3 regions of the Xanthobacter sp. SG618 genome follow, and region 3 is predicted to be linked to each of the others. Evidence: predicted binding sites of a transcription regulator. Region 3 holds the regulator's gene; each other region holds the start of a gene.

Region 1 (9,800 bases), on a different contig from region 3:
ATCGTCGGACTCGAGGATCTTGCCCACCACGACGGAGCCGTCGTCGCCGGCATTCTGCACGATCTGGCGCGCCGGGGCCTGGATGGCGCGGCGGACGATCTCGATACCGGTCTTCTGGTCGGCGTTGTCGACCTTCAGGCCGTCGAGCACCTTGATGGAGCGCAGCAGGGCGACGCCGCCGCCGGGGACGATGCCTTCTTCCACCGCGGCGCGGGTGGCGTGCAGGGCGTCGTCAACGCGATCCTTCTTCTCCTTGACCTCGACCTCGGTGGAGCCGCCGACGCGCACCACGGCAACACCGCCGGCGAGCTTGGCGAGGCGCTCCTGGGCCTTCTCGCGGTCATAGTCGGAGGTGGTGGTCTCGATCTGCGCGCGGATCTGGGCGATGCGCGCCTCGATGTCGGCCTTCTCGCCGGCGCCGTCGACGATCGTGGTGTTCTCCTTCTCGATCACCACCTTCTTGGCGCGGCCGAGCATGGAGAGGTTCACGCTGTCGAGCTTGATGCCGACTTCCTCGGAGATCACGGTGCCGCCGGTCAGGATCGCGATGTCCTGCAGCATCGCCTTGCGGCGATCGCCGAAGCCGGGGGCCTTGACCGCAGCCACCTTTAGGCCGCCGCGCAGCTTGTTCACCACGAGGGTGGCGAGGGCCTCGCCTTCCACGTCCTCGGCGATGATCAGCAGCGGACGGGCCGACTGCACCACCGCCTCGAGCACGGGCAGCAGCTCCTGCAGGCCGGCGAGCTTCTTCTCGTTGATGAGGATGTAGGGCTCCTCGAATTCAACGCGCATCTTCTCCGCATTGGTGATGAAGTACGGAGAGAGATAGCCGCGGTCGAACTGCATGCCTTCCACGACATCCAGCTCGGTCTCGGCGGTCTTGGCTTCCTCGACGGTGATGACACCCTCGTTGCCGACCTTCTTCATCGCCTCGGCGAGGAACTTGCCGACCTCGGCGTCGCCGTTGGCGGAGATGGTGCCGACCTGGGCGATCTCGTCGTTGGAGGTCACCTTGCGCGAGTTGGCGGCGAGGTCCTTCACGATGGCGTCCACGGCGACGTCGATGCCGCGCTTCAGGTCCATCGGGTTCATGCCGGCGGCAACCGCCTTGGCGCCTTCCTTCACGATGGCCTGGGCCAGAACGGTGGCGGTGGTGGTGCCGTCGCCGGCGAGGTCGTTGGTCTTGGAGGCGACCTCACGCACGAGCTGGGCGCCGAGATTCTCGAACTTGTCCTCGAGCTCGATCTCCTTGGCCACCGACACACCGTCCTTGGTGATGCGGGGGGCGCCGAAGCTCTTCTCGATGACCACGTTGCGACCCTTGGGGCCGAGCGTGACCTTCACGGCGTTGGCGAGGATGTCGACGCCGCGCAGAACCTTGTCGCGCGCGTCAACGGAGAATTTCACGTCCTTGGCAGCCATGTGGCGTGCTCCTTCAGATTGGGACGATTGAATGGGATGGCGAATGCCGCGGGACAGGGCGCCTCGGGCTGCCTCGGTCCTGCGACTGAAAAACAGGCCGCTTAAGTTCAGGCCGCCTTTTTGGCGCCGGCCGCGTTCTCGATGACGCCGAGGATGTCGCTCTCCTTCATGATGAGGAGATCCTGGCCGTCGATCTTCACTTCGGTGCCGGACCACTTGCCGAACAGCACGATGTCGCCGGCCTTGACGTCGAGCGCCACCAGTTCGCCCTTCTCGTTACGGGCGCCGGGACCGACCGCGACGACTTCGCCCTGCTGCGGCTTTTCCTTGGCGGTGTCGGGGATGATGATGCCGCCGGCCGACTTCTGCTCGGCCTCGATGCGCTTGACGACCACGCGGTCGTGCAGGGGACGGAAACCCATAGGGAAACCTCCGGTTCGATGTTGTCCATCGGGGTTGCCTGTTTTGAAGGCGCCGGGAACCCCTCCACCCGGCCCGACCGCGATCTAAGGGCGGCAAATTGGAGCCGCAAGGGGTCGGCCCAAAAAATTTAGCACTCGATGGAACGGAGTGCTAGCAGCCCGCATTCCGCGGGATTTGCGCTGGAGCCGCCCGCCCCGCGGCTCCGGCGTCCCGGGCCACCGGGCAGTTGGTGCCATTGTCAGCAATCGGCGGGAATGGCTGCTAGAGCATTGTTTTTGCAGACGGAAACCAATCTTTAGCCTTGGCGCCGGCAAAGTGTGTAGCCGACAATGAAGTGTCCGGTCCCGTCTTCCCCAGCCCTGTTGGCGGCGGGGCCGTGGATTGGAGGTGTGACCCATGGCTGCCAAGGTGTCGCGTGACTTCGTCCTGCAGATGGAAGGCTACGGCCTCGCCACGGCCGAGATCCTCTATCGCATGCCCGACCATCCCGGCCTGCTCCAGACCTTCCTCTGGCAGGAGTACGATCTGTGCCCGCGCTTTCCGGAGCTGAACAAGTTTCTGGAATTCTGGCAACGCGAGATCGAGGGGCGGCTCCATTCCGTGCGTGTCGCCCATTCCGGCCTCATCAAGCCCGCCGAGCTGCGGTCCGTGGACGGAATGTTCCTTTTGAACTGATGTGGATCAGTCTCGGAACGTCAGGGGCTTTCCGTATCAGTCAACGGTCTTTATGGTTCCGAAGGGGCGGTGAGGACATGCACGTCCCCGCGGGGGTGGGGCGTGCATGTCCGCTCTATTGCGTGAGTGGCGCGATCGGACCAGCGCAAACGTGACCTAGCGGAATTTTTGCGCGCCAGTGCCCTCCCGCTGCCGTTTTCCCGTTGTAGCTCAAGCGTCCACGTCATGAGGGCGCCTTGGACCACCGCACTCCACGCACTTCCGAGTTGCTGGCCGCCGTGCTCGCGGCGCAGGAAGAGGATCAGATCGCCATCGGCGATCTCGTCAATGCCCTGCGAAACCGCGCTTTCGGCATTCTCTTCCTCATCTTCGGCATCCCCAACTGCATTCCCATGCCGCCGGGCATCCCGGTGGTCTGCGGCATCATCCTCGGCCTCATCGGCCTGCAGATGATGCTGGGCCGGCAGGAATTGTGGCTGCCGGCGTGGATCGCCCGCCGCACCTTCTCCCGCGCCATGCTGGAATCGATCGTCACCCGCTCGCGGCCGTGGATCGAGCGGTTCGAGCGCGTCTCCCGCCCCCGCTTCGAGAAGTTCGCCGGCCCCACGGCACGGCGGGTGGTGGGCGCGACGGTGGTGTTGCTGGGCTTCATCCTGCTGCTGCCCATCCCCTTCCTCGGCAATCTGCCGCCGGGATTTGCCGTGTGCATCTTCGGCCTTGGCCTGGTGGAGCGGGACGGTCTCGTCATCCTCGCGGGCTTCGCCGCGACGATCCTCGGCCTGATGGTGACAGCGCTGATGAGTTGGGCCATCTACCAGGGCGCCGTCGCCATCTTCTGAGCTGTTGCCCTCCCTGATGTCTGCCCTGCCCCATGCGCGTTGACGCCTTCGACTTCCACCTCCCCGAGGACCGCATCGCGCTGCGCCCCGCCGAGCCGCGCGACACGGCGCGGATGCTCGTCGTCCGCCCCGGCGCCGCGCCAGAGCTGGAGGACCGCAGCGTCCGCGACCTGCCGGATTTCCTGCGCCCCGGCGATGCGGTGGTGGTGAACGACACCCGCGTCATACCGGCCGCGTTGGAAGGCGCGCGCTCGCGCGAAGGCGGCTCGGACGTGGCGGTGGAGGCGACGCTCATCAAACGCCTCGCGCCTGACCGCTGGCGCGCCTTCGCCAAGCCCGGCAAGCGCTTGCGCGTCGGCGACCGCATCCGCTTCGGCGGCGAGGGCGGCTCCTGCCTCCTCGGCACGCTCGATGCGACAGTGGCAGCCAAGGAGGAGGACGGCTCCATCGTCCTCGCCTTCGATTTAGCCGGAGACGTGCTCGACGAGGCGGTGGCGGCGGTGGGCCATATGCCCATCCCGCCTTATATCGCCGCCCGCCGCCACGAGGATGCCCGCGACAAGGACGACTACCAGACCCTGTTCGCCCGCGTCGCCGGCTCGGTGGCGGCGCCGACCGCGAGCCTGCATTTCACGCCCGACCTCCTTGCCCGCATGGCTGCAACCGGCGCGACCCTGCACAAGGTGACGCTGCATGTCGGCCCCGGCACCTTCCTGCCGGTGAAGGCGGAGGACACCTCCGGCCACACCATGCACGCCGAGTGGGGCGAGGTGACGCGCGAGACGGCGGACGCCCTCAATGCCGTGAAGGCGAAGGGCGGGCGCATCTTCACCATTGGCTCCACCTCCACCCGCCTCATCGAGAGCGCGGCGGGAGAGGACGGCCTGATCCGCCCCTTCGTGGGCGAGACGGACATCTTCATCACCCCCGGCTACCGCTTCCGCGCAGTGGACGGAATGCTCACCAACTTCCACCTGCCGCGCTCCACGCTGGTGATGCTGGTGGCGGCCTTCATCGGCCACGAGCCGCAGAAGCGGGCCTATGCCCATGCGATCGCGGAAAATTACCGCTTCTATTCCTATGGCGATGCGTGCCTGCTTCTGCCACAAGGCGGCGCATGACGTCCGACACGCCTGCCGACACCTTCTCCTTCACCCTCTCCGCCACTGACGGCGCCGCCCGCACCGGCTTCGTCTCGACCCCGCGCGGGCGCATCCGCACGCCGGCCTTCATGCCGGTGGGCACGGTCGCGACGGTGAAGGGGCTCTATTTCGACCAGGTGAAGGCGGCCGGCGCGGACATCGTGCTCGGCAACACCTACCATCTCATGCTGCGCCCCGGCGCCGAGCGGGTGGCGAAGCTCGGCGGCCTGCACAAATTCATGCGCTGGGACGGGCCGATCCTCACCGATTCCGGCGGCTTCCAGGTGATGAGCCTGTCCAGCCTGCGCAAGATGACCGAGCAGGGCGTCACCTTCCGCTCCCATGTGGACGGCGCCTATCACGAGATGAGCCCGGAACGCTCGGTGGAGATCCAGGGCCTGCTCGGCGCCGACATCCAGATGCAGCTCGACGAGTGCGTGCGCCTGCCCTGCACCGACGAGGAGGCCGAGCGCGCCATGCGCCTGTCGCTTCGCTGGGCGGAGCGCTCCAAGCGTGCGTTCGAGACGCAGCCCAAGGGCCGCGCGCTCTTCGGCATCGTCCAGGGCGGCGCCGTGCCGGCGCTGCGGGTCGAGTCGGCCCGCGCTCTCGCGGATATGGATTTCCCCGGCTATTCCATCGGCGGCCTTGCGGTGGGCGAGCCGCAGGAGGTCATGCTCGCCATGATCGAGACGGTGGCGCCGCATCTGCCCACCACCAAGCCGCGCTATCTCATGGGCGTCGGCACGCCGGACGACCTTCTGGAGAGCGTCGCGCGCGGCATCGACATGTTCGACTGCGTGATGCCCACCCGCTCCGGGCGGCACGCGCTCGCCTTCACCCGCTTCGGCCGCATCAACCTGAAGAACGCCCGGCACGCGGAAGACCCCCGTCCCCTCGACGAGGAGAGCGACTGCCCGGCCCTGCGGGACTATTCCCGCGCCTATCTCCACCACCTCGTGCGCTGCGAGGAGATGCTGGGGGCCATGCTGATCTCGTGGGCCAACATCCACTATTACCAGCAGCTCATGGCCGGCGCCCGCGCCGCCATCGCGGCCGGGCGATATGCGGACTATGTGGCCGAGACCAAAGCCGGCTGGGCGCGGGGCGACCTGCCGCTGTGGGAAGGCTGAGGGGGATTCGGTTCGCCGGGCTCACCGCCTCTGCGTCACCGTCATCCCCCGGCTTGTCCGGGGGATCCACCCGGCGGCCGGGCGGAATCTTCCTTCCGGGGCACGGCTCAAACGGTGCAGTGGATGCCGCGGATAAGCCGGGGTATGACGGCTGGAGGGGTCACGCCCACTCTCAGAACCAGATGCGTCCGCGCACCGCCTGCTGGGCCGCCCACCACAAGGCGAACTGGCGGCGGAAGGGAGAGAGGCCGGCGGGCTGGCGGAACGGGTCGCTCACCCTGGCCAGCGCCTTGAGATCGCCGGAAACCAGCGCCAGCGGCAGGAAGGGCGCGGCGATGGAGGTGGCAGCATAGGTCTGCCCGGCCGCTTCCCGTGCCTCCCACAGGTGACGGGCCGCCGTCTCCCGCAGCTCCGCAAGCGCCGCCAAAAGGCCGGGCGTGACACTGCCCGACACCGCTTCCTCGCGCCCGACGCCATGGCGGGCGAGGACATCGACCGGGATGTAGCACTGCCCGCGCGCCGCATGGATGGGGAAGGCGCGCATCAGCCCGGTCATGGCGATGGTGACCCCCCCGTGCCCCGCAAGGTCGCCGGAGCGGCCCACGTCCGGCAGCAGAATGAGCGCGGAAAGCTGGAGCAGCGCCGAGGCGGTTTCGCCCGCATAGCCCTCGAGATCGCCCACGGTGGGCATGGGATCGTCGTACAGGTCGAAGACCCGCGCGTCGGCCATGGCGATCAGGCTCGCGCGCGGCAGGCGGAAGCGCGCGACGGTATCGAGCAGCGCGGCGGCCACCGGGTGGCCGGAGACATCGCCCCTGCCCTCCCCCTCGATCACCTCCCGCCACCAGGCGAGGCGCACCTCGCCGGGCAGAGCCTCGCGCACCACCTCCCGCACGCGGGCGACATCGAGATTGTAGGCGTAGAGCGCGAGGAGGTGCATGCGCTTGTCCTGCGGGGCGAACAAGGCGGCGAGGAAGCGGTCGCGATCCTGCGCCTGCACCTGCGCGGCGCAATAGGCATAGGCCTCGTCGAGTGCCTTGTCGTCCAGCGCCGGGCTTTCCATGGCTCAGACCGCAATCAGCGCCGCACCCACCCGCCGGCCCTCGGCGAGGAGCACGTTGTAGGTGGCGGCGGCGGACGGCGTGGGCATCAGCTCGAAACGAATGCCGGCCTCGCGCAGGATCTGCTTGAGCGGCTCCTTGAGGTGCGCCGGGTCCTTGCCCGTGCCGATGAGGAGCAGTTCGACGGAAGCGGCATCCGCCACCACGGGGGCGAGCGAGGCGGCGTCGATCTCGGCCACGCGCACAGGCGCCCAGCCGCGGATGCCCGAGGGCAGCGCGAGGATGGAGCCGGCATGGGACATGCCGGCAAAGTGGAAGAAGGTGTCGCCATAACCGTCGATGGCGACCTGCCGCGGCAGGAAGGGCGCGCCGTCCGGGGCGGCCACCACCCGCGCCTCAGGCCTTGGCCGGGCGGGCGGGACCAGCCTTGCCGTTGGGCTTTCCGTTCTTGCCCTTGCCACCCTTGGCCGACACGCCGGTCGCGGGCGCGGCCTCGGGCGGGATTGCGGCGGCGGCGTCCTTCGCCTCCAGCTTCACCAACTCGTCCAGCTCCTTCACCTCCGGATCGGCCGCGTCCTTCGTCGGCAGGCTGACCGTGGAGGCGCGCAGGCCGAGATGGATGAGGATGGGGGCGGCGACGAAGATGGTGGAATAGGTGCCGATCACCACGCCCACCGTCATCGCCAGCGAGAAGCCGCGCAGCACCTCGCCACCGAAGAAATAGAGCGCGAGGGTAGCGAAGAAGGTGGTGGTGGAGACGATGATGGTCCGCGAGAAGGTCGCGTTCACCGCGATGTCGAGCAGTTCGGGCAGCGGCAGCTTCTTGTAGCGGCGCAGCATCTCGCGGATACGGTCGTACACCACCACCGTATCGTTGAGCGAGTAGCCCATGATGGTCAGGATGGCGGCGATGGACGTCAGGTCGAAGTCGATACCGAACGCCGAATAGATCATCAGCGTAACGAAGATGTCGTGCATCGTCGTCACGATGGCGCCCACCGCGAACTGCCACTCGAAGCGGAACCACAGATAGCCGAGCACCGCCACCGCGCCGAGCACGAGCGCCAGGATGGACTGGCGCACCAGTTCGCCGGACACGCTCGGGCCGACCGTCTCCACGCGACGGACGCTGTAGTCGGTGCCGAGCACGCCCTGCACCTTGGCGAGGATGGCCTGCTGGGCCTCGTCCGTAGTGCCGAAGGCGCCGATGCGGATCAGCACGTCGCGGGGCGAGCCGAACTCCTGGATCTGCACGTCGCCCACGTCGAGGTCGGTCAGGTGCTCGCGCAGCGCGCCGATATCGGCCTGCTGCTGGCTGGTCTGGGCCTCGATGAGCGTGCCGCCCTTGAAGTCGATGCCAAGATTGAAGCCGTGGATGGCGAACAGCAGGCAGGCCACGATGGACAGCGCCGCGGAGAACGGGAACGTCCAGTGCCGCAGGCGCATGAAGTGGATGTTGGTCTGCGCCGGGATGTAATCGATCAAAGGCATGTGCGGCGCACCTTCAGATGGGCAGCTTCGCCGGCCGCCGCCACTTCACCCAGTAGGCGATCATGAGCCGCGTCAGGGTGTAGGCGGTGAACATGGTGGTCAGAAGGCCGAGGATGTAGGTGACGGCAAAGCCGCGCACCGGACCCGACCCACCCATGAGGAACAGGATGACCGCCGTGGCGAGAGAGGTGATGTTGGCGTCGAGGATGGTGCCCAGCGCGTTCACGAAGCCCTTGTCGATGGCCGAGATGGCAGACCGGCCTTCCCGCGCCTCGTCGCGCATGCGCTCGAATATGACGACGTTGGAATCCACCGCCATGCCGATGGTGAGGACGACACCCGCGATACCCGGAAGGGTCAGCGTGGCGCCCAGCACCGACTGGAGCGAGAACATCAGGATGATGTGCACGGCCAGCGCGATGAGCGCGAACAGGCCGAACAGGCCATACACGGCAAGCATGAACACGGTGACGAGGCCGCCGGCCACATAGGCCGCGGTCTTGCCCGCCTGGATCGAGTCGGCGCCGAGGCTCGGACCGACCGTGCGCTCCTCCACCACCTTCAGCGGGGCCGGCAGGGCGCCGGCGCGCAGCAGGATGGCGAGGTCGTTGGCCTGCTGCACGGTGAACGCGCCGGAAATCTGGCCCGCGCCGCCGAGGATCGGCTCGCGGATCACCGGAGCCGAGATCACCTGGTTGTCGAGCACGATGGCGAAGGGCCGGCCGACCGATTCCTGCGAGACGGCGGCGAAGCGCTTGGCGCCGTTATTGTTGAAGCGGAAGGAGACGATGGGCTCGCGGGAGTTCTGGTCGAAGCCCGGCTGGGCATCCACCAGATCCTCGCCGGAGACGCGCACCTGCTTCTCCACCAGATAGGGCTGGCCGTCCTGGCCCTTAAGCACTTCCGATTCCGGCGGCGCGCGGCCTTCCTGCGCCTGCTGCGGCGACATGGACTGGTCCACCATGCGGAAGGAGAGCTTGGCGGTCTGGCCGAGCAGGTTCTTCAGGCGCTGCGGGTCCTGCAGGCCGGGCACCTGCACCAGGATGCGGTCGAGGCCCTGGCGCTGGATGTTGGGCTCCACCGTGCCGAGCTGATCGATACGGCGGCGGATGATCTCGATGGACTGGTCCACCGCGGAGCGCATCTTGGCGGTGAGGCCGGCATCGGTCAGCTGCAGCGTGACGGTGCCGTCCGAGCCCGACGAGACGGTCAGGTCCATCTCGCCGGAGGAATTGCCGAATAGGGCGTTGGTGACGGGCGCCGCGAGCTTCCTCAGCTCGGTGACGGCCTTCTGCGTGTCGTTGGGGTCACGCAGGCGAAGCGTCACGCTGGTATCGCGCAGCGCGAGGTTGGAATAGCCGATCTTCTGGTCGCGCAGCACGCGGCGAACCTCGTCGCGCAGCTGCTCGGTGCGCTCCTTGCGGAGCGCCGGCCCGTCCACCTCCAGCAGGATGTGCGAGCCGCCCTGCAGGTCGAGGCCCAGCGTGACCCGGCTCGACGCCAGCCACGAGGGCAGGTGGTCGAGCATGCCCGGGGAGAGCACGTTGGGCACCGCGAACAGCATCCCGATGGCGATGGTGACGAGGATCGCCGTGGTCTTGAGACGGGAGAAGTGCA
Region 2 (9,800 bases), 250 kb from region 3:
CCGGGTCCGGCACGGCGTAATTGTTCTGGGTGATCTGGTAGGCTGACAGGGTGAAGAAGCTGCGCCCGCCCTTGGGCTGATACTTCACGCCCGCCTCGTACTGCTCGCCGCTGGACGGCTCCAGAAGCTGGCCGCTCTGGTCCACGTTGATGGAGGGCAGGAAGGACGTCGCATAGCTCACATAAGGCGAGACGCCGTTCTCGAACGCATAGAGCAGCCCGGCCTGCCAGGTGAAGGCCTGGTCGTCGCGGCCGGCGGTCTCGATGCCGAAGCTGCTCTGGCTGGTGGAGGCGAAGTCCTGCCGCCCGCCGATGAGGAAACGCCAGCCGTTGCCGAATGCCATCTGGTCCTGAAGATAGAGCCCGACCTGATTGAGCCCCGCGCCGTCCCGCGACGTGATGGCCGGCATGACCAGGAGGTTGGGCACGTTGGGGTTGAAGATGTTCACGTCCCCCGCCGGCCCGTCGCCCATGCCGTAGGAGCTGTCCAGCCAGAGATAGTCCACGCCGCCCAGCACCTTGTGCTCGACCGGGCCGGTGGTGAACTTGGCCTGCAGCTGGTTGTCGGCCTGGAAGCTGTTCACGGTCTCGATGTAGTTGGTGGCCGTCATGGAGATGAGCGGCCCGTTCATGACGCCGTTGGCGTCCGTCCACATGCTGTGATTGTCGATGTGGCCGTAGCGGACGTTTTGCTTGGCGCTCCACACGTCGTTGAAGGCGTGCTCCAGCTGGTAGCCGATCTGCTCCTGCGTCTGCTGGATGGCGTTGTAGGTGGTCCCCATGGGGATGCGCGTGAGCATCGTGGGGGTCTGCCAATACTGAGTGTTCGAGGGCGTCCGGCTGTCCAGCACGGTGCCGAGGATGGTGAGGCGCGTGGTGTCGTTCTGGAAGGTCACCGCCGGCGCGAGGTAGAGCGCGTTGTTGGTGCTGTAGCTCACAGTCCCGTCGGCGGCGCGGGCGACGCCGGTGAGGCGGTAGAGCACGCTGCCGTCCGCGTTGGCCCGGCCGCCCACGTCGAACGCGGCCTGCGACCATGCGGGATCGCCGAGCTGGCCTTCCACTTCCGCGAACGGCGTGTCCACCGGCATCTTGGAGATGCGGTTGATGAGCCCGCCCGGAACGGTCTGGCCGTAGAGCACGCTGGCGGGGCCCTTGATGACGTCGATGCGCTCAAGGCCATAGGTCTCGGTGCGCCAGGAGGCGAAATTGGCGCTCGGCTGGGCGAGGCTGTCGCGGAAGTTGCCGCGCGACGACACCGAGAAGCCCCGGATATAGATGTCGTCGAAGCGGGGATCGTAGCCATAGGAGCCGGTGAGCACGCCGGCGGTGTAGGAAACGGCATCCACCACGTTCTGGACGCCGCGGTCGTCCATCTCCTGCCGGGTGACCACGGAGACGGAACGCGGGGTATCTATGAGCGGCGTGTCGGTCTTGGTGCCGGCGCCGGAGCGGGTCGCCACATAGCCCTCCACCGGCCCCCAGGCGGTCTCGGCCACGCCCTCGACGTTCACCGTGGGCAGCGCGACGGACGGCGCCGCCTCCTGCGCCTGCGCCATGCCGAAGCTGACGGGCACGATCAAGGCGGAGGTGGCGAGCAGAGATCTGGCGGCAAACGCAATGGTCGTGAATGGTTTTCCGGCGAGACTCTGCCGGCTGTTGCGACCCAAAGAGCCCTTGTTCCGGCGGCGATGATCGTACGGATGAGGTGTAAAGACGGGCATCGCGGGGCTCGACGCAATTGAGACGACTTCCTGCTCTTTTATTAATCAGATACCGCTGGGGCAATATGCGGGGGATGATGTCGGGTAATATTGGATTGTCTCAAAACGATAACTGTTCTGATCTTTTCAAAGAATCGAAATAGACTAATTCCAGCTAATGCCGTTTCCTCCCTGCGGCGCGACGGGCTGGACGGGTCGGGGCGGGCCGCCGTGGCACGCCTTGTGCTTTGCTCACCGCGACGCGGCCGCCTGGTCCATGCCTGTGGTCGGCAAGGGGGAAGAGATGGATTCGAGCCTGCATGCGGCTCCCGCGGTGCCGGCCGGCTACGGTCTGGAGACGGTGGTGCGCCACACCTATGAGCGCACCCGCACCGACACGTCGGGTGCGCTCGCCGACTACATTCCCGAACTGGCGCTGGTGGACCCGGATCGCTTCGGCATTGCCGCCGTCTCGGTGGAGGGGGAGGTGGTCTCGGTGGGGGATGCCGACGTGGCGTTCACCATCCAGTCGATTTCGAAGGCATTTGCCTTCTGTCTCGCCCTTGAGGTGGCTGGCCGCGAAAAGGTGCTCTCCCGCGTCGGGGTGGAGCCTTCGGGGGATGCCTTCAACGCCATCGTCTTCGATGCCGAGACCAACCGGCCCTTCAACCCCATGGTGAATGCCGGGGCCATCACCGTTTCGGGCCTGCTGGTGGAGCATCTCGGCGCCGAGGCGCTGGATTTCGTTTTGGACCGCTTCTCCGCCGCAGCCGGGCGGCGGCTCGTGGTGGACGAGGCGGTGTTCCGCTCGGAGGCCGAGACGGCGCACCGCAACCGCGGCATCGCCCATCTCCTCACCAGCGCCGGCGCGCTCACCGCCGGGGTGGACGCGACGCTGGACCTCTATTTCCGCCAGTGCTCAATATTGGTGACGGCCGGAGACCTCGCCCGCATGGGGGCGACGCTCGCCAATATCGGCGAGAACCCGCTCACCGGCACGACGGCCTTCGCGGTGGATGCTGTGCGCTCCACGCTCGCCGTGATGTTCACCTGCGGGATGTACAATTTCGCCGGCAACTGGGCCTTCGACGTGGGCGTTCCGGCCAAGAGCGGGGTGGGCGGCGGTATCCTCGGGGTGGTCAACCGCCAGCTCGGCATCGCCACCTATTCACCCCGTCTCGATGGGCGGGGCAATTCCGTGCGCGGCATCGCCGCCTTCCGGGAACTGGCCGAGGAACTGGGCCTGCACCTGTTCGACCCCACCAACCGGGGGTCCGCCATGCTCACCGCCTTTGGGCGGTGAGCTTTTCAAGGTGATTTCGCCGCCTTTGGGCGGTGAGCTTTTCAGGATGCTTCAGCGCCCTCGGGCGCTGGGCTCGAAAAGAAGGGCGCGGGGCCCCTCAGATCACGCGCAGCGCACGTAGACCATGGTGCCGTAGCGCTTGGCCACTTCCGGATCGACGAACTTCAGCACCAGGATGTTGTTGTCGAAGCGCACCACCTGACGGTCGCGCTCGCCGCCGGCCGGGTCGTCGGGCGGGCCGATATAGACCGGGCCGTTGCCCACCTGCTTGGAGACCAGCTCGGTCAGCTTGTTGTCGTCGGCGAGATACATCATCACGCCGCCATTGGTGCCTGCGGTAATGACGTAGGGCTGGTTGCCGCAGGAGGCCTTGGCCTGGGCTTCGGTGCGCGTGGCGTCGTCCGGGCGGTGGTAGGCGGCAAGGCCCCAGCGGCCGACGAGGCGGTCGGGCGGGATCGGGCTGGTATAGACCGGGCGCGCGGCCGGTGGCGGCGCGGAGGGGGTCGTCTCGCAGCCGGCGAGGCCGAGGGCCAGCACGGTGAGGGCGGCGCCGGCCAGCGCGGCGCGCGGCCGCCCGAAGGCCGTCCATCCGAAAGCGGACCGCCCGAAAGCAGACTTGGATCCCGCAACCATCTTCGTCATGTGCTTTCCGAGGCCTCCCGCCGCCTGGAACAAGAATGCGACCACCCAGACAGTCGCCTGACCATAAAGGCTTGCGCCGTCGTCGTCGATGCCGTCTGCATCCGCCCCCGTCCGCCGTCAAGCCTCAGCTCCCAAAGAGCTTATCCCACGGCTCGTTACCGCTTTGCTAGCTCCCTGATTGCTGCAGCGCGCCTTGACGTTGGCCGGGCGCGCCCTTATCTCCGCGACGAGCTTGGCACTCTTCATTCGGGAGTGCCAGAACGGCGGGCCAGTGCCCGCGCTCCCCTCGAAGAGGTAACGACCCATGTCCTTCCGTCCTCTGCACGACCGCGTGGTCGTCAAGCGCATCGAAGCCGAGCAGAAGACCGCCGGCGGCATCATCATCCCCGACACCGCCAAGGAAAAGCCCCAGGAGGGCGAGGTGATCGCGGTGGGCGCCGGTGCCCGTGACGAGAGCGGCAAGCTCGTCCCCCTCGACGTGCAGGCCGGCGACCGCGTGCTGTTCGGCAAGTGGTCCGGCACCGAGGTCAAGATCGACGGCCAGGACCTGCTCATCATGAAGGAAAGCGACATCCTCGGCGTCATCGCCAAGTGAGCTTGGCCAAGTGATGTGCCGTGTGAGTTGCTGAGCCGCTCCACAGAAACAGAATCATAAGGAGGCCGTCATGGCTGCCAAAGAAGTGAAGTTCTCTTCCGACGCGCGCGAGAAGCTCCTGCGCGGCGTCGATATCCTCGCCAACGCCGTAAAGGTCACCCTGGGTCCCAAGGGCCGCAACGTGGTGATCGAGAAGAGCTTCGGCGCCCCCCGCATCACCAAGGACGGTGTGTCGGTGGCCAAGGAGATCGAGCTCGAGGACAAGTTCGAGAATCTCGGCGCCCAGCTCGTGCGTGAGGTCGCCTCCAAGACCAACGACCTCGCCGGCGACGGCACCACCACCGCTACCGTTCTGGCCCAGGCCATCGTGAAGGAAGGCGCCAAGTCGGTCGCCGCCGGCATGAACCCGATGGATCTGAAGCGCGGCATCGACCTCGCCGTCGCCGCGGCCATCGCCGACATCCGCGCCCGCGCCAAGAAGGTCTCGTCCTCCGCCGAAGTGGCGCAGGTCGGCACCATCTCCGCCAACGGCGATGCCTCCATCGGCGAGATGATCGCCGGCGCCATGCAGCGCGTGGGCAACGAGGGTGTCATCACCGTCGAGGAAGCCAAGACCGCCGAGACCGAGCTCGAAGTGGTCGAAGGCATGCAGTTCGACCGCGGCTATCTCTCTCCGTACTTCATCACCAATGCGGAGAAGATGATCGCCGATCTGGAAGAGCCCTTCCTCCTGATCTTCGACAAGAAGCTCTCCGGCCTCCAGCCGATCCTGCCGGTCCTCGAGGCCGTGGTGCAGACCGGCCGTCCCCTCGTCATCATCGCCGAGGACGTGGAAGGCGAGGCGCTCGCCACCCTCGTGGTCAACAAGCTGCGCGGCGGCCTGAAGGTCGCGGCGGTGAAGGCTCCCGGCTTCGGTGATCGCCGCAAGGCGATGCTCGAGGATATCGCCATCCTCACCGGCGGCACCGTGATCTCCGAGGATCTCGGCATCAAGCTCGAGAACGTCACCATCGCCCAGCTCGGCCGCGCCAAGAAGGTCATCCTCGAGAAGGAAAAGACCACCATCGTGGACGGCGTCGGCGAGAAGGCCGACATCGAGGCCCGCGTGAACCAGATCAAGGCGCAGATCGAGGAGACCTCCTCGGACTACGACCGTGAGAAGCTCCAGGAGCGTCTGGCCAAGCTCGCGGGCGGCGTCGCGGTGATCCGCGTCGGCGGCTCGACCGAGGTCGAGGTGAAGGAGAAGAAGGACCGCGTTGACGACGCGCTCAACGCCACCCGCGCCGCGGTGGAAGAAGGCATCGTTCCCGGCGGTGGTGTCGCCCTGCTCCGCGCCAAGGCGGCGGTGGAGAAGGTCACCTCCGACAACGCCGACATCAAGGCCGGCATCAAGATCGTCCTGCGCGCCCTCGAGGCCCCCATCCGCCAGATCGCCGAGAATTCTGGCGTGGAAGGCTCCATCGTGGTGGGCAAGGTGCAGGAGTCCAACGATCCGTCCTTCGGCTTCAACGCCCAGACGGAAGAGTATGTGGACATGATCGCCGCCGGCATCGTCGATCCGGCCAAGGTCGTGCGCACCGCGCTCCAGGACGCCGCCTCCATCGCGGCCCTGATCGTCACCACCGAGGCGCTCGTCGCCGAGCTGCCCAAGCGCGACTCCGGCATGCCCTCCATGCCCGGCGGTGGCATGGGCGGCATGGGTGGCATGGACTTCTGATCCATCCCCCGGTCCAGAAATGAGAGAGGGCGCGGCTTCGGCCGCGCCCTTTTCTTTTGGGCTGTGCGGTACAGACGAGCGATGGGGCGACGCTGCTCCCCTCTCCCCTTGCGGGAGAGGGGCTGGGGGTGAGGGGGCTGCCTCCACATGTCCGATGCCGGTTCGGGCGGCGCGATACCCCTCACCCCAGCCCTCTCCCGCAAGGGGAGAGGGAGCCCCCCGCCGTTAGGTCCCGCAGAACGTCCGGTACCCCTCCATGGAGGGCGGCAGCCCCGCATAGGCGGTGAATTCCGGCTGCTCGTCATAGGGCCGCGCCAGCACCGTGTTCAGCCGCTCGAAGGGGCCGAGGTCGCCGCGCTCGATGGCGGCGGCGATGACCTCTTCCACCAGATGGTTGCGGGGGATGAAGAGCGGGTTCACCGCATCCATCCCGGCGCGGATGTCGGCGCCGGATCGGCCGGTCTCGGCGAGGCGCGCGCGCCAGCGTTCGGCCCAGGCGTCAAAGGCCGCCCGGTCGAGGAACAGGTCGCGCACCGGCCCGCCTGCCTCCGCATCCTCCGCGAGCGCGCCGAGGCGGCGGAAGGTGAGGGTGAAGTCGGCCTTGGAGCCGTTCATCACGTTGAGGAGGTCATGGGCGAGGGCCACATCCTCTTCGCTCGCCTCCGGCAGGCCGATCTTGGCGGCAAGCCCGGCGTGGTAGGCCGCATAGAAGCGTGCGGGGAAGGTGCCCAACGCCGCATTGGCGGCGGCGATGGCGGCCTCCCGGTCCTCTCCCATGATGGGGATCAGGCATTCGGCGAAGCGGGCGAGGTTCCAGTGGGCGATGTCCGGCTGGTTGCCATAGGCATAGCGCCCCATCTCGTCGATGGAGGAGAAGACCGTGTTGGGGTCGTAGGCGTCCATGAAGGCGCAGGGGCCGTAATCGATCGTTTCCCCCGAGACCGACATGTTGTCCGTGTTCATCACCCCATGGATGAAGCCGACGCAGAGCCACCGCGCCACCAGCGCCGCCTGCCGGCCGATCACGCCGTCAAGCAGAGCGAGATAGGGGTTCTCCGCCCCCGCGAGGTCGGGATAGTGGCGGGCGATGGTGTAGTCGGCGAGCTGCTTCACCGCGTCGAACGCCTTGCGGGAGGCGAAGAACTGGAAGGTGCCGATGCGGATGTGGCTCGCCGCCACCCGTGCCAGCACGCCGCCGGGCAGGGCACGATCGCGCACCACGCGCTCGCCGGTGGTCACTGCCGCCAGTGCTCGCGTGGTGGGAATGCCCAGCGCCGCCATGGCCTCGCTGACGATGTATTCGCGCAGCACCGGCCCGAGCGCGGCCCGCCCGTCGCCCCGGCGGGAGAAGGGGGTGGGGCCGGAGCCCTTCAGCTGGATGTCGCGGCGCAGCCCGTCCCGGCCCACCACCTCGCCGAGCAGGATGGCGCGGCCATCCCCCAGCTGCGGCGAGAAATGGCCGAACTGGTGCCCGGCATAGGCCAGAGCGATGGGCTCCGCCCCCTCCGGCACGGCGAGGCCGGCGAACACCGCCACGCCCTCGGGCGTCGCAAGATGGGCGGGGTCGAGGCCCAGCAGCTCGGCGAGGGCGGCGTTGACCTTCACCAGGGCCGGCGCCTCGACTGGCGTCGGCAGGACCGGCGCATAGAAGCCGGCGAGGTCGCGGGCATAGGAATTGTCGAACGGGAAGGCAGGGCCCGTCTTGAGGGTCGGCTGTGTGGTGCTCATGGGGCAATCTCCGCCGGGCTCGAAATGGGCAGTCCCGGACCGAACGATGGGAAAAGCCTGCCGGGTTCGTCCCGGTGTGTCCAGATTTGCGGTGTCGTCATGCCCGGGTTAGTCCCGGGCATCCACGTCGGGCCGATGGAGCGGTTAGCCCGGAATGTGTGCCCGGCCGGGCCACGTGGATGGCCGGGACAAGCCCGGCCATGACGGGGGTGCGGGGTGGACGTGCTGCCCGCGGCGGATGATCGTCCCAACGCGGGCTTAAGCCACGGCGTAGAGCGGATGCTCGCGCCGCAATTCCTCCTGCAGCACCTCCTCCACCTTCTGCAGCGCCGGCGGGCGGGCGCCGGGGCGGGTGTAGAGCAGGAATTCCATGTCCGGCAGCGCCGCGCGGTCGAGGTCGGCGACCACGGCGAGGTCCGGCCGAAGCGCCCGCGGCGAGCGCACGGTGACGCCCATGCCCGCCCCCACCGCCGCCATCAGGCCCGGCAGGCTGGGGCTGGTGAAGGCGATGCGGAACGGTCGCCCTGCGGCGTTGAGCGCGGCGATGGCGGCGGTGCGACAGCTGCACGGGTGCTCGAACAGCACGAGCGGCACCGGCGCCTCCCGGTCGAGGCGCAGCTGCCGCGCCGCGATCCAAACCATGGATTCGCGCAGCAGCAGGGAGGCCGGCAGCTCACTCTCGCTGCGAAAGCCCACGGCCACGTCCAGCTCCTCGGCGCGCAGCATGTCGAGCATGTGGGTGGTGGTACAGACGCGCACGGTGATGGGCGCCTGCGGGAAGCTGGCCGAGAGCCGGTAGAGGATGCGCTGGAGCACCTGCTCGCCCACATCCTGCACGAAGCCCAGGCGCAGCGGCTGGGCGAAGGCGCCATGGACGTGCTGGGTGAGGATGCGGTCATTGAGATCGAGGAGACGCCGCGCGTCCTCCAGGAAGGCCGCCCCCCGCGGGGTGGGCGACACGGCCCGCCCGCGCCGCTCCAGAAGCGAGAAGCCCACCGCCTCGGCGAGGCGGTCCATCTGCAGGCTCACCGCCGACTGGCTGCGACCCACCTTGCGCGCCGCCGCGGAGATGGAGCCGAGGTCGGCCACGGCGGCGAAGCTGCGGATGAGGTCGAGATCGAGATTGCGGATCATGATATGAGATTAGCAAAACTCTGGGATTTTAGAATTCAATTTTTCTCATGAGTTGGGGCGGCGTACAAGGAGCCATCGCGGCCGATGCCAAGCATCGCGCCGATGGAGGAAGAGATGCCCATTCTGAACGTGCAACTGTCCGGCACCCCGGACGCCACCCTCGCGGCGAAGGTTGCCGCCACCCTGTCCGATCTCACCGCCCGCATCCTGCGCAAGGACCCGAAGGTGACGGCGGTGGCCGTCTCCTTCGTCCCGGCGGAGCAGTGGTTCGTGGGCGGGGAGGCGCTGTCGGCGAAGGGGCGCTCGTCCTTCTCCCTCGACATTCTCGTGGTGGATGGCACCAACACCAAGGACGAGAAGGGCGCCTATCTGGAAGCGGTGTTCGCCGCCATGTCCGGCCTGCTGCCGAACCTGGACGAAGAGAGCTACATCCTCGTGCGCGAGGTGAAGGCCGATGCCTACGGCTATGGCGGGCGCACCCAGGAAAGCCGCTATGTGGAGAAGAAGCTCCGGGCGGCGTGAGTGCGAGCCTCTTAAAACAAAAGGGCCGGCGTGGTGCGCCGGCCCTTGAAGGCAATTGTGGCTCGCCTCACTTGCCGGCGAGCAGCGGCGCCAGTTCCTTGTCCCACTCGGCGATGCCGAGGGCGCCGGAGACCTTCTTGCCGTTGATGAAGAAGGTGGGGGTCGCGTTCACGCCCAGCTCCTTGTTGGCGTAGAGGGCGCTTTCCTGCACCTTCTCGCCGAGCTGCTGGTCGGTGAGGCACTTCTCGAAATCGGCCTGGCTCATGCCGGCCTGCTTGGCAACGGCGAGGAGGCCGGCGGCGGGATCGGTGCTGTAGGCCCAGGTCTTCTGCGTCTCGAACAGGGTCGAGACCATCGGGAAATATTTGTCCTCGGGCATGCAGCGGGCGAGCATGAAGGCGGCGGTGGCCACCGGCTCGAACGGGAATTCGCGGAAGATGAAGCGCACCTTGCCGGTGTC
Region 3 (9,800 bases):
GCAGGAGATACTGGCGAAGGCAACACCCGAGGAGGTGGCTTCCAAAAAGGTGGCCGTGGTGAGCCGCACCGCGCACGAAGCCTATCTGCGCTCCTTCTTCAACGAAGCCGCCATCCGCCCCTATCCCGATCTCAAGGCGGCCCAGGAGGCGCTGAAAGCCGGGCAGGTGGACCTTCTGTTCGGCGACGGAATCACCCTGGCGCTCTGGCTGAACGGCACCGACAGCGCCGCCTGCTGCCGCTTCGTGGGCGGCCCCTTCACCGAAAGCCGCTTCTTCGGCGATGGCTTCTCTGTGGCGGTGAAGGAAGGCAACGATACGCTGCGCCACGCCGTGGATTTTGCCCTCCAGCGCATCTGGGAAAAGGGCGTCTACACCGACCTCTATCTGCGCTGGTTCCCCGTCGGCTTCTACTGACGGCGCCTCACGCCGAACCGGCGCTCAGGTGCGGCCCGGCCGCTGGCCGGCGATGAGCCGTGCCGTGCGTTCGATGGCCGGCGCATCATCGGCGAGCCGGTCGGTCAGCAGGTGCAGCCAGTTGAAGCCGATATAGAGGCCAACGCGATCGTCGATCTCCGACGCAGGGATCTCCCCGCGTTCCGCTGCGCGCTCGAACATGTGGCAGAGGTCGCGGAGCCGGTCGGGCAGGAACTTGTCGCGCAGGGCGGAAAGGGCGGCGTCGGTGGTCTGGGCTTCGGCGATGAGCGCCCGGAAGATGCTGCCCGACGGCGTGTCCCGCCAGAAGCCCCACAACGCACGGGTATAGGCGAGAAGGTCGCTCCAGAGGGCGCCGGTATCGGGCAGGGCCATGTGGCTCGCCTTCTCCGCCGCGTAGACGTCGATCAGCAGGTCCGCCTTGGTCGCCCACCAGCGATAGATAGTCGGCTTGCCGGCCCCGGCGCGACGGGCCACCTCCTCGATGGAGAAGCCGGCATATCCGCGCTCCGCGAGCAGTGCCCGGGCTGCCGTCAGAATCGCCGCCTCCGCATCCGGATTGCGCCGCGCGCCAATGGATGAGCGACGACGGTCTGCGGGGCTGGTCTCGGGCATCGGATGGGCCTTTCGCCAATTTCCTCTTGCATAACGAAACGGACCGTATATATCAAACCATATCGGAACGGATCGTTTCGTTTAGGTACGCATCGCCTCAGGAACCGTTGCCATGAGCAGCCTCGCCATTCTCGCACACCTGCGCTTTCTGGGACTGATGATGATCGGCGCCTACGCCCTCATCAATGCCATTCTGGCGCTCCTCTCGCCCATCACCGCGGGATGGCCCATCTGGGCCTCGACGCTGCTGGCGGTGCCGCCCATGGTGATGGGCATGGTACACCTCGTGCTCCCCATCGCACGGCGCCACCTCGCTCGTCCCGACGGCAAGCGGGCGTGAGCCCATACGAAAGAGCCGCCCCGTTCGCACGGGACGGCTCCTGAAGCTCGAAACAGAGCGAAAGAAGAACGGTCAGTGCCGCGGCGCGGGCAAGCCGAGCTGCGAGGAAGGGGCCGGGCGGGCAGCCTCGGCCCGCTTGTGCTCGCGGCGGGCGGCGCGCGCCTCGCGACGATAGCGGCCCTGCCGCGCCCAGGTGACGGCCCCACCGGCGATGACCCCGACGATCACCGCCGCGAAAATGATCGCGAACAGCGGCAGCGTCACCGACAGGGCGGGATGATCCGGCGAGAACGGATCAAGGGAGAGCGTCACCGGCTTGCGGTTCGCAACGGCCAGAGCCACGGCGAGGATCGCCAGCGGCAGGCCGATGAGGATGGAGAGGAAGCGGCTCACGGGGCCTACTTTCCAGCGTTGAGACGCTCGCGCATCTCCTTGCCGGTCTTGAAATAGGGAACGGTCTTCTCGCTCACGTCCACCTGCTTGCCGGTGCGCGGGTTGCGCCCCACACGGGCGTCGCGCTTCTTCACCGAGAAGGCGCCAAAGCCGCGCAGCTCCACACGATCCCCCCGCTCCAGCGCGGAAGCGATCTGCTCCAAGATGGCGTTGACGATGTTCTCCACGTCCCTCTGGTAGAGGTGCGGATTGGCCTCGGCGATCTTCTGGACGAGCTCGGACTTGATCATTTTGGCCCCAGTTCCCTCGAAATCATCCGCCGAAAGCGAGCCATAGCCCTCAATGGCGGGCGGTGGGCGGCCGGACGTCCGGCATTGTTATCGGTGCTGACGGATGGCCGCCAAGCGCTTGTAAAAGCGACCCTAACCCTAGCTCCGAGGGTGCCAGAGGGCCAACAGACCGTCAAGTTGACCGCGCTCCAGCGCGCCTTTCGCCGCATCCGTCAGGAGCGCTGCCGCCTGCGGGAAGCCGAGCGCACTCACGACCCCGCGCGCGGTGCCCAGAAGCCAGCCGAATTCGTCGCCAACCTCCTTGGTGCGCCAGGTGCGTACCTTGAGAGCCTCGCTCACGCCCTTCTCCCGGGCGAGCCACGCACGGGCGGTGCGCTCGTCGCCGAGTTCGTCCACGAGCTGGAGTTCTAGGCCCTGATGACCGGTGAAGACGCGGCCATCGGAAACGTTGGCGAGCTTGGCATCAGAGAGCTTGCGGCGATCGCCGACGAGATCCTTGAACCAGGCGTAGCTGTCCTTCACCAGCGAATCCACGGCGGCGCGCGCCTCAGGCGTCACCGGCGTATAGGGATTGGGCGAGGCCTTGAGCGGGGAGGACTTGATGTCCTCTATGGTCACACCCACGGTCTTGAGCAGCTCGGTGAAGTTGGGGAACTGGTAGATCACGCCCACCGAGCCGACCAGCGCATTGCGGCGGGCCACGATGTGGTCGGCGCCCAGCGCCGCGATATAGGCGCCAGAGGCGGCGACGCCCTCCACCACGGCAACGACCGGCTTCTTGGCGGCGAGGCGGCGGAGCGCGTCGAACAATTGCTCGGAGCCCGTCACGGTGCCGCCGGGGCTGTCGATGGACAGGATGACGGCGCTGGCACGGGACCGCCCGATCTCCTCCAGAAGCTCCACCCGCTCCCGATCGTTGCGGATGATGCCGCCGATCATGATCCGCGCCACATGGGGCGAGGAGGCGGGAATGTCGCGGCCGATCAGGGCCGACACGCCCACCGCCACGGCGGCGACGACGCCGAGCACCCCGAGCACCCGCCAGAATGTGACCTTCCGCCGAAGGCGGCGGCGTTCGACGATCTGGTCGGCATCCAACGACATGGTGCGCGTTCCTCGGCAGGCAGTCTCAAGCCCCACGCGGACTTAAGCAGGCGGGGCGGCGTTGGCAAGCGTTCCCGCGCGGCGAGCCTACCCCGCCAGCGCGGCGATGACAGCGTTGAGGACCGGGAAGCCGGCCGCGGTCGCGCGCAGCCGGCCGTCCTTGAACGCCACCAGCCCTTCCGCCTCCAGCGTGGCGAGGCGTTCCGGATCGATGCGGCCGCCGAGGCGGGCATGACGGGCGAGGTCCACGCCCTCCGTCAGGCGCAGGCCCATGAGCAGCATCTCGTCCGCCTGCTCGGCTGCCGACAGCGTCTCGTCGGAAATGACGCCGTGCCCGTCCGCCTCCACCCGCTTCAGCCACTCTTCCGGCGACCGCTCGGTGAAGGTGGCGTGGCGCATGTCGCCCGACACCAGCCGCCCATGGGCTCCGGCGCCGATGCCGGCGTAGGTGCCATAGCGCCAGTAGACGAGATTGTGCCGCGCCTCGGCCCCCGGCCGGGCATGGTTGGAAACCTCGTAGGCGGGAAGGCCAGCCTGCGCCGTCACCTCCTGCGTCACGTCCCAGAGGGCGCGGGAGAGATCGTCATCGGGAAGAATGAGCTTTCCGGCGCCGTACAGCCGCTCGAACGGCGTACCCGGCTCGATGGTGAGCTGGTAGAGGGACAGGTGCTCGCAGCCTTCGCCGAGCGCGCGCCGCAGCTCCGCCGCCCAGGCATCCGGTGTCTGGCGCGGGCGGGCATAGATGAGATCGAAGGAGACGCGATCGAAGGCTCGACGCGCGATGGCGACGGCGGCCAGCGCCTCCGCCACCGAGTGCATCCGCCCGAGCCCCTGAAGGTCCGCATCGTCCAGCGCCTGAACGCCGAGGGAGACGCGGTTGACCCCCGCGGCCCGGTAGCCGTGGAACCGCTCCGCCTCCACGGAGGTCGGGTTCGCCTCCAGTGTCACCTCTGCATCGGCGGTGAGCGGCCAGGCCTCGTTGATGGCCTCCAGGATCGCGCCCACAGTGGCGGGTGCCATGAGGGAGGGCGTACCGCCGCCGAAAAAGACCGTCTGCGCCCTCTGCGGTCCCGACAGCGCCCGCGCGTGGGCGATCTCGCGCCGGAAGGCCGCGATATAGCGCGCCTCGTCCGGCGGCACGAGCCGGACGTGGCTGTTGAAGTCGCAATAGGGGCACTTGGCCTTGCAGAATGGCCAATGGACGTAGACCCCGAAGCCGCCCGCCGTATCGGCGACACCCTCGCTCCCGAACGGGAGAGGGTGTGCCGGAGCGCTCACGGAGGGCGCGGTGTTCGAGATCGTCGTCACCCCTTCAGGCACGCCTTCGAGAGCTTCAGGAAGGCGCGGGCACGATGGGAGAGGCCGAAGCCCTTGGGCGGCATGCCGTGCTTCTCGTCCGCGGTCATCTCGGCGAAGGTCTTCACATGGCCCTCGGGGAGGAACATGGGATCGTAGCCGAAACCCTTGGCGCCGCGGGGCGGCCAGACGAGGGTGCCGTCCACGGTGCCCTCGAACTCCTCCAGATGCCCATCCGGCCAAGCGATGCAGAGTGCCGAGACGAACCGGGCATGGCGCTGGGCGGGCTCGGTGGCGCCGACCTTCTGAAGTTCGGCCTCCACCTTCTCCATGGCCATCTCGAAATCGCGGTCGGGTCCCGCCCAGCGGGCGGTGTGGATGCCCGGCGCGCCGCCGAGGGCGTCGATGACGAGCCCACTGTCGTCGGCGAAGGCCGGCAGCTGCGACGCGTTCGCCGCCGCCACAGCCTTCAGCCGCGCGTTGCCGGCGAACGTCTCCTCGGTCTCCTCGGGCTCACGCAGGTTGAGGTCGCCGGCAGCGATCGCCTCCACCCCGTGCGGCTCGAGGAGCATCTTCATCTCGATGAGCTTGCCCGGATTGTGGGTCGCCACAACGAGCTGGCCGGTGAGCTGGCGCGACATCAGCCCACCGCCAGCTTCTGCAGGGAAACGAGCTGATCGACCCCCGAGCGGGCGAGGGAGAGCAGCGACAGCAGTTCGTCCTGGGTGAACGGCGTCTTTTCCGCCGTGCCCTGGATTTCCACGATGCCGCCGGTGCCGGTCATGACGAAATTGGCGTCGGTCTCAGCCACCGAATCCTCGGCGTAGTCGAGGTCGAGCACGGGCGTGCCCTCGTAGATGCCGCAGGAAACCGCCGCCAGATGCTGCTTGAGCGGCATTTCCTTGATCATGGAGCGGGACTTCATCCAGCTCAGGCAGTCATGGAGGGCGATCCAGGCGCCCGTGATGGAAGCAGTGCGGGTGCCGCCATCGGCCTGGAGCACATCGCAATCGATGGTGATCTGCTTCTCGCCCATCGCCACGAGATCCGTGACCGAGCGGAGCGAACGCCCGATCAGGCGCTGGATTTCCTGGGTGCGACCGGACTGCTTGCCGGTGGTGGATTCGCGACGGGTGCGGTCATGGGTGGCGCGGGGCAGCATGGAATATTCCGCCGTCACCCAGCCGCGTCCCTGGCCTTTCAGCCACGGCGGCAGGCGCTCCTCCAGCGTCGCGGAGACGAGAACGTGGGTGTCGCCGAACTTCACGAGGCAGGAGCCTTCCGCGTGGCGCATCACGCCCCGTTCAAAGGACACCGCGCGCATCTCGTCGGGGGCGCGCTTGCTGGGGCGCATGATGGATACCTCATTGTGCGTCATGGGCGCTCCTTTTAGAGCGCCGCGCGCCCAGAGGAAAGCAAGGCGCGCGACGACGCCCGCCCGGCGCTTGAACCCAGCCCCCGCGAGGGACACATTAGGGACAGCAAAATCCTTTGCTTCGAAGGCTGAACCCGTGGCGCTCGATCCGTTCCTGCCCCTGTCGTCCGGCGGCCTCGCGCAAATCGACCAGCGCTCGCGCGAGATTTTCCGCCAGATCGTCGAGAGTTACCTCGCCACCGGGGAGCCGGTCGGCTCGCGCAACATCGCCCGCCTGATCCCCATGACGCTGTCCCCCGCCTCGGTTCGCAACGTGATGGCGGACCTGGAGGCGGCCGGCCTCATCTATGCCCCCCACACCAGCGCCGGTCGCCTGCCCACCGAGCGCGGCCTGCGTTTCTTCGTGGATGCTCTGATGGAGGTGGGCGACGTCAACGAGCGCGACCGGGCCAATATCGAGACGCAGGTGCTTGCCGCCGCACGGACCACAACGGTGGAAGGCGTGCTGCAGGAAGCCTCCGCCTTGCTGTCGGGCCTCGCCCGCGGTGCCGGGGTCGTCACCGCCACCAAGACGGACCCGCGCCTGAAGCATGTGGAGTTCGTTCCGCTGGAACCGGGCCGCGCCCTCGTCATCCTCGTGTCCGAGGACGGGCAGGTGGAGAACCGCGCGCTGGCGCTGCCCCCGGGCCTGCCGGCTTCCGCCCTCACCGAGGCGACCAATTTCCTCAACGCCCGCATCCGCGGCCGTACCCTCTCCGATGCGCGGCAGGAGATGGACAGCCTCCTCGCCGAGCTCAACCGCGATCTCGATGCCCTCACCGCGCGCGTCGTGGAGGCCGGGCTTGCCTCCTGGTCCGGCGACGGGCCCGGCGAGCGCACCCTCATCGTGCGCGGGCAGGCGAAACTGCTGGAGGATCTGCGCGCGCTGGAGGACCTGGAGCGCATCCGCCTGCTGTTTGACGATCTCGAGACCAAGCGCGAGGTCTCCGAACTGCTCGGCCGGGCGGAGGAGGCGCAGGCGCTGCGCATCTTCATCGGCTCGGAGAACCGGCTGTTCTCCCTCTCCGGCTCCTCCACCATCGTCGCACCCTATCGCGACGGGCAGGGCCGGGTGCTGGGCGTGCTCGGTGTCATCGGCCCGACCCGGCTCAATTATGGCCGCATCGTCCCCATGGTGGACTTCACCGCTCGGCTGGTCAGCCGCATCCTCGGTGCACCGGGCGCGGACGCGGCGTGAGGGATAAGGATCACTACGACTTGATTTTTCCCCCCATCGCCCCGATATGCGCCGGGACGATTGGCCTTTGCCCGGCGGCATGGTGACCCCGGGCGAATCTCAAGGCAGGGGAAGTAACCGGATGAGCGAGCAGAAGCGCGCGCCCGAGACCGGCGGCGACGCAAGCGAAAACGGTACCGCGCAGGGCAATGCGCAGGTGAACGAGGCGACCGCCGAGGCGGAAGCCACCGCCATGGCGGACGCCGCCATCGGCGATCCGGCCGGCGACAAGGCGCGTCTGGAAGGCGAGATCGCTAGCCTCAAGGACAAGTTCCTGCGCGCCTTCGCGGAGGCGGAGAACGTGCGCCGCCGCGCCGAGAAGGAAATCCAGGACGCCAAGACCTACGGCATCGCCTCCTTCGCCCGCGACGTGCTGAACGTGGCGGACGATCTTGCCCGGGCCCTCGGCTCGGTGGAGGCGGAGGCCAAGGCGACCGCCGAAGGCGGCTTCAAGGCGCTGTTGGATGGGCTGGAACTGACCGAGCGCGGTCTGGTCAAGGCGCTGGAGAAGCACGGCATTCGCAAGATCGAGCCGAAGGGGGAGAAGTTCGATCCGAACCTCCACCAGGCCATGTTCGAGGTGCCGGATCCGAGTGTGCCGACCGGCACTGTGGTGCAGGTGGTCCAGGCGGGCTACGTGATCGGCGAGCGGGTGCTGCGTCCGGCCATGGTGGGAGTTGCCCGCGGCGGACCGAAGGCCGAGGCCAACAAGGCGACCGGCGCGGCCTGAGCTGAGCTTTTTGAAGGATTAGATATCGTTGGAGGCGGATACGTTCCGCCTCCCGTGATCGCCGCCGCCTGAACCACCCCCCGAGCCCGCTCCCGCCCCGATCAGGTCGGCGAGGGCGTCGGCAATGACGCGGCTGGTATACGGCTTGGCGACCCGCGGCGCGTCGGCAAACTCCGCCGGCATGCGCACGCTTCCAGTGTAGCCCGAGCAGAAGATGAAGGGGATGCCGCGTTCGGCAAGGATCGCGGCGGCCGGATAAACCGGCTCTCCGGCGAGATTGACGTCGAGAATGGCGGCATCGATCTGCTCAGACGAAGCGGCTGTGACCGCAGCGGCGAGGCTCGCGACCGGCCCGACCACGGTATAGCCCAGCGACCTGAGATTGTCGTCGAGCCCCAGTGCCACGAGATACTCGTCCTCAACGACGAGAACCCGCCTTCCCGACAAGATCATTCTTCTACGCCTTGGCTGACTGCATGTCCCCACAGGGCCATGTCCGGGTTCAACCAGCCGCGGAAAAAAAAGTTCCACGCACCGCAGCAAGGCATTGGGGAACACCGGAAGGGCTGAAATGTGCCCTTCCGGGGCATCGCACGAAGGTCAGTCCTTGGCCCGCTCGACGTAGGAGGCATCGGCGGTCATGACCACCACGCGGGTACCGGCGGAGACATGCGGCGGCACCATGGTGCGCACACCGTTGGAAAGAACGGCCGGCTTGTAGGACGAGGAGGCCGTCTGGCCCTTCACGGTCGGCTCGGTGTCCACGATCTCCAGCACCACGCGGGCCGGAAGCTCGATGGCGATCGGCACGCCGTTATGGGTGGAGAGCATGCATTCCATGCCTTCCTGGAGATAGACGGACTGGTCGCCCATCACATCCTTCGGCACGGTCACTTGATCATAGTTTTCCGGGTTCATGAAGGTGTAGCCGTCGGAATCCTCGTAGAGGAAGGTGTGCGGGCGATCTTCCACGAAGGCCCGCTCCACCTGCTCGGTGGTGCGGTAGCGCTCGGAGATCTTCACGCCATCGGAGATGCGGCGCATGTCGAGCTGCGTCACCGGCGTGCCCTTGCCGGGATGGATATTCTCGGCGGTGAGAACAACGTACAGCTTGTCGTCGATGTCGACCACGTTGCCCTTGCGCAGGGTGCTGGCGATAACCTTGACCACGTCGGCTCTTCCTTGACCTAGATGCGCGGCGCCCGCGCCGATTGAAAAATGGGGGACGGCGGCGCCGTCTGGCTGGTTCGGCGCGCACCATAGCGATAATGGCGCGCAACGCCAGTCTTGCCCCCGTCTTTCCGGCTCTGGGCCGCACCAGCGGCTAGCAAGACAGGTGGCCGCAACGAGGACCCTATGTCATGGCGGTATCGAGTTCCTCGCCGGTTCCCCCCTCCCCTCCGTGGTGGCGGCCGGACGTTCATGCGGATCGCCGCCCCTTTCTGCTCGCGCGCGGGCGCATCGCTGCCGCCGTGCGCGCAGCCCTCACGGAAGACGGATTCATCGAGGTCGAGACACCGGTGCTTCAGGTCTCGCCGGGGAACGAGACACACCTCCACGCCTTCGGCACGGACCTGGTTGGGCCGGACGGGGCGATGCGCCGGCTCTATCTGCGCACATCGCCCGAGTTCGCCGCCAAGAAGCTGCTGGCAGCCGGGGAGCCGACGATCTTCGAGTTCGCCCGCGTCTTCCGCAATCGCGAGCGCGGCATGGCGCACCATCCGGAATTCACCATGCTGGAATGGTATCGCGCCGGCGCGCCCTACACGGCGATGATGGAGGATTGCGCCATCCTCCTCGTCCGCGCCGCCGAGGCGGGCGGGGTCTCGGCCTTCCACTATCGCGGCAAGGCCTGCGATCCCTTCGCCCTGGCGGAGCGCCTGACGCTCGTCGCGGCCTTCGCCCGTCATGCAGAGATGAACCTCGAAGCCCTTCTGCCGGCTCCCGG

Evidence for each region. Region 3 encodes HrcA, which represses chaperone genes, less so after heat shock. Its sites were predicted from a motif close to GTTAGCACTCNCNNNNNGNGAGTGCTAAC; they were not measured.
Region 1: the regulator HrcA is predicted to act here: its motif matches at 1,972-2,000, upstream of groES (co-chaperone GroES).
Region 2: the regulator HrcA is predicted to act here: its motif matches at 3,876-3,904, upstream of groES (co-chaperone GroES).

The regions. Positions count from the first base shown of each region.
Region 1 covers NZ_JABBHL010000001.1:489,069-498,868, forward strand. The annotation lists gene groL (chaperonin GroEL) at 1-1,422, opposite strand, end outside; gene groES (co-chaperone GroES) at 1,530-1,844, opposite strand; gene FHT36_RS02385 (usg protein) at 2,242-2,520, shown strand; gene FHT36_RS02390 (exopolysaccharide biosynthesis protein) at 2,757-3,359, shown strand; gene queA (tRNA preQ1(34) S-adenosylmethionine ribosyltransferase-isomerase QueA) at 3,392-4,480, shown strand; gene tgt (tRNA guanosine(34) transglycosylase Tgt) at 4,477-5,631, shown strand; gene FHT36_RS02405 (phytoene/squalene synthase family protein) at 5,804-6,694, opposite strand; gene FHT36_RS02410 (Mth938-like domain-containing protein) at 6,698-7,078, opposite strand; gene secF (protein translocase subunit SecF) at 7,089-8,183, opposite strand; gene secD (protein translocase subunit SecD) at 8,197-9,800, opposite strand, start outside.
Region 2 covers NZ_JABBHL010000002.1:585,624-595,423, reverse strand. The annotation lists gene FHT36_RS08195 (TonB-dependent siderophore receptor) at 1-1,573, opposite strand, end outside; gene glsA (glutaminase A) at 2,004-3,002, shown strand; gene FHT36_RS08185 (hypothetical protein) at 3,105-3,644, opposite strand; gene groES (co-chaperone GroES) at 3,949-4,239, shown strand; gene groL (chaperonin GroEL) at 4,310-5,956, shown strand; gene FHT36_RS08170 (YdiU family protein) at 6,182-7,684, opposite strand; gene FHT36_RS08165 (LysR substrate-binding domain-containing protein) at 7,943-8,818, opposite strand; gene FHT36_RS08160 (4-oxalocrotonate tautomerase family protein) at 8,933-9,340, shown strand; gene FHT36_RS08155 (DsbA family protein) at 9,408-9,800, opposite strand, start outside.
Region 3 covers NZ_JABBHL010000002.1:340,486-350,285, forward strand. The annotation lists gene FHT36_RS07050 (transporter substrate-binding domain-containing protein) at 1-415, shown strand, start outside; gene FHT36_RS07055 (TetR/AcrR family transcriptional regulator) at 440-1,048, opposite strand; gene FHT36_RS07060 (hypothetical protein) at 1,161-1,388, shown strand; gene FHT36_RS07065 (lipopolysaccharide assembly protein LapA domain-containing protein) at 1,461-1,781, opposite strand; gene ihfB (integration host factor subunit beta) at 1,787-2,071, opposite strand; gene sppA (signal peptide peptidase SppA) at 2,210-3,175, opposite strand; gene hemW (radical SAM family heme chaperone HemW) at 3,263-4,453, opposite strand; gene rdgB (RdgB/HAM1 family non-canonical purine NTP pyrophosphatase) at 4,480-5,112, opposite strand; gene rph (ribonuclease PH) at 5,112-5,825, opposite strand; gene hrcA (heat-inducible transcriptional repressor HrcA) at 5,983-7,083, shown strand; gene grpE (nucleotide exchange factor GrpE) at 7,205-7,852, shown strand; gene FHT36_RS07105 (response regulator) at 7,871-8,305, opposite strand; gene efp (elongation factor P) at 8,453-9,022, opposite strand; gene epmA (EF-P lysine aminoacylase EpmA) at 9,214-9,800, shown strand, end outside.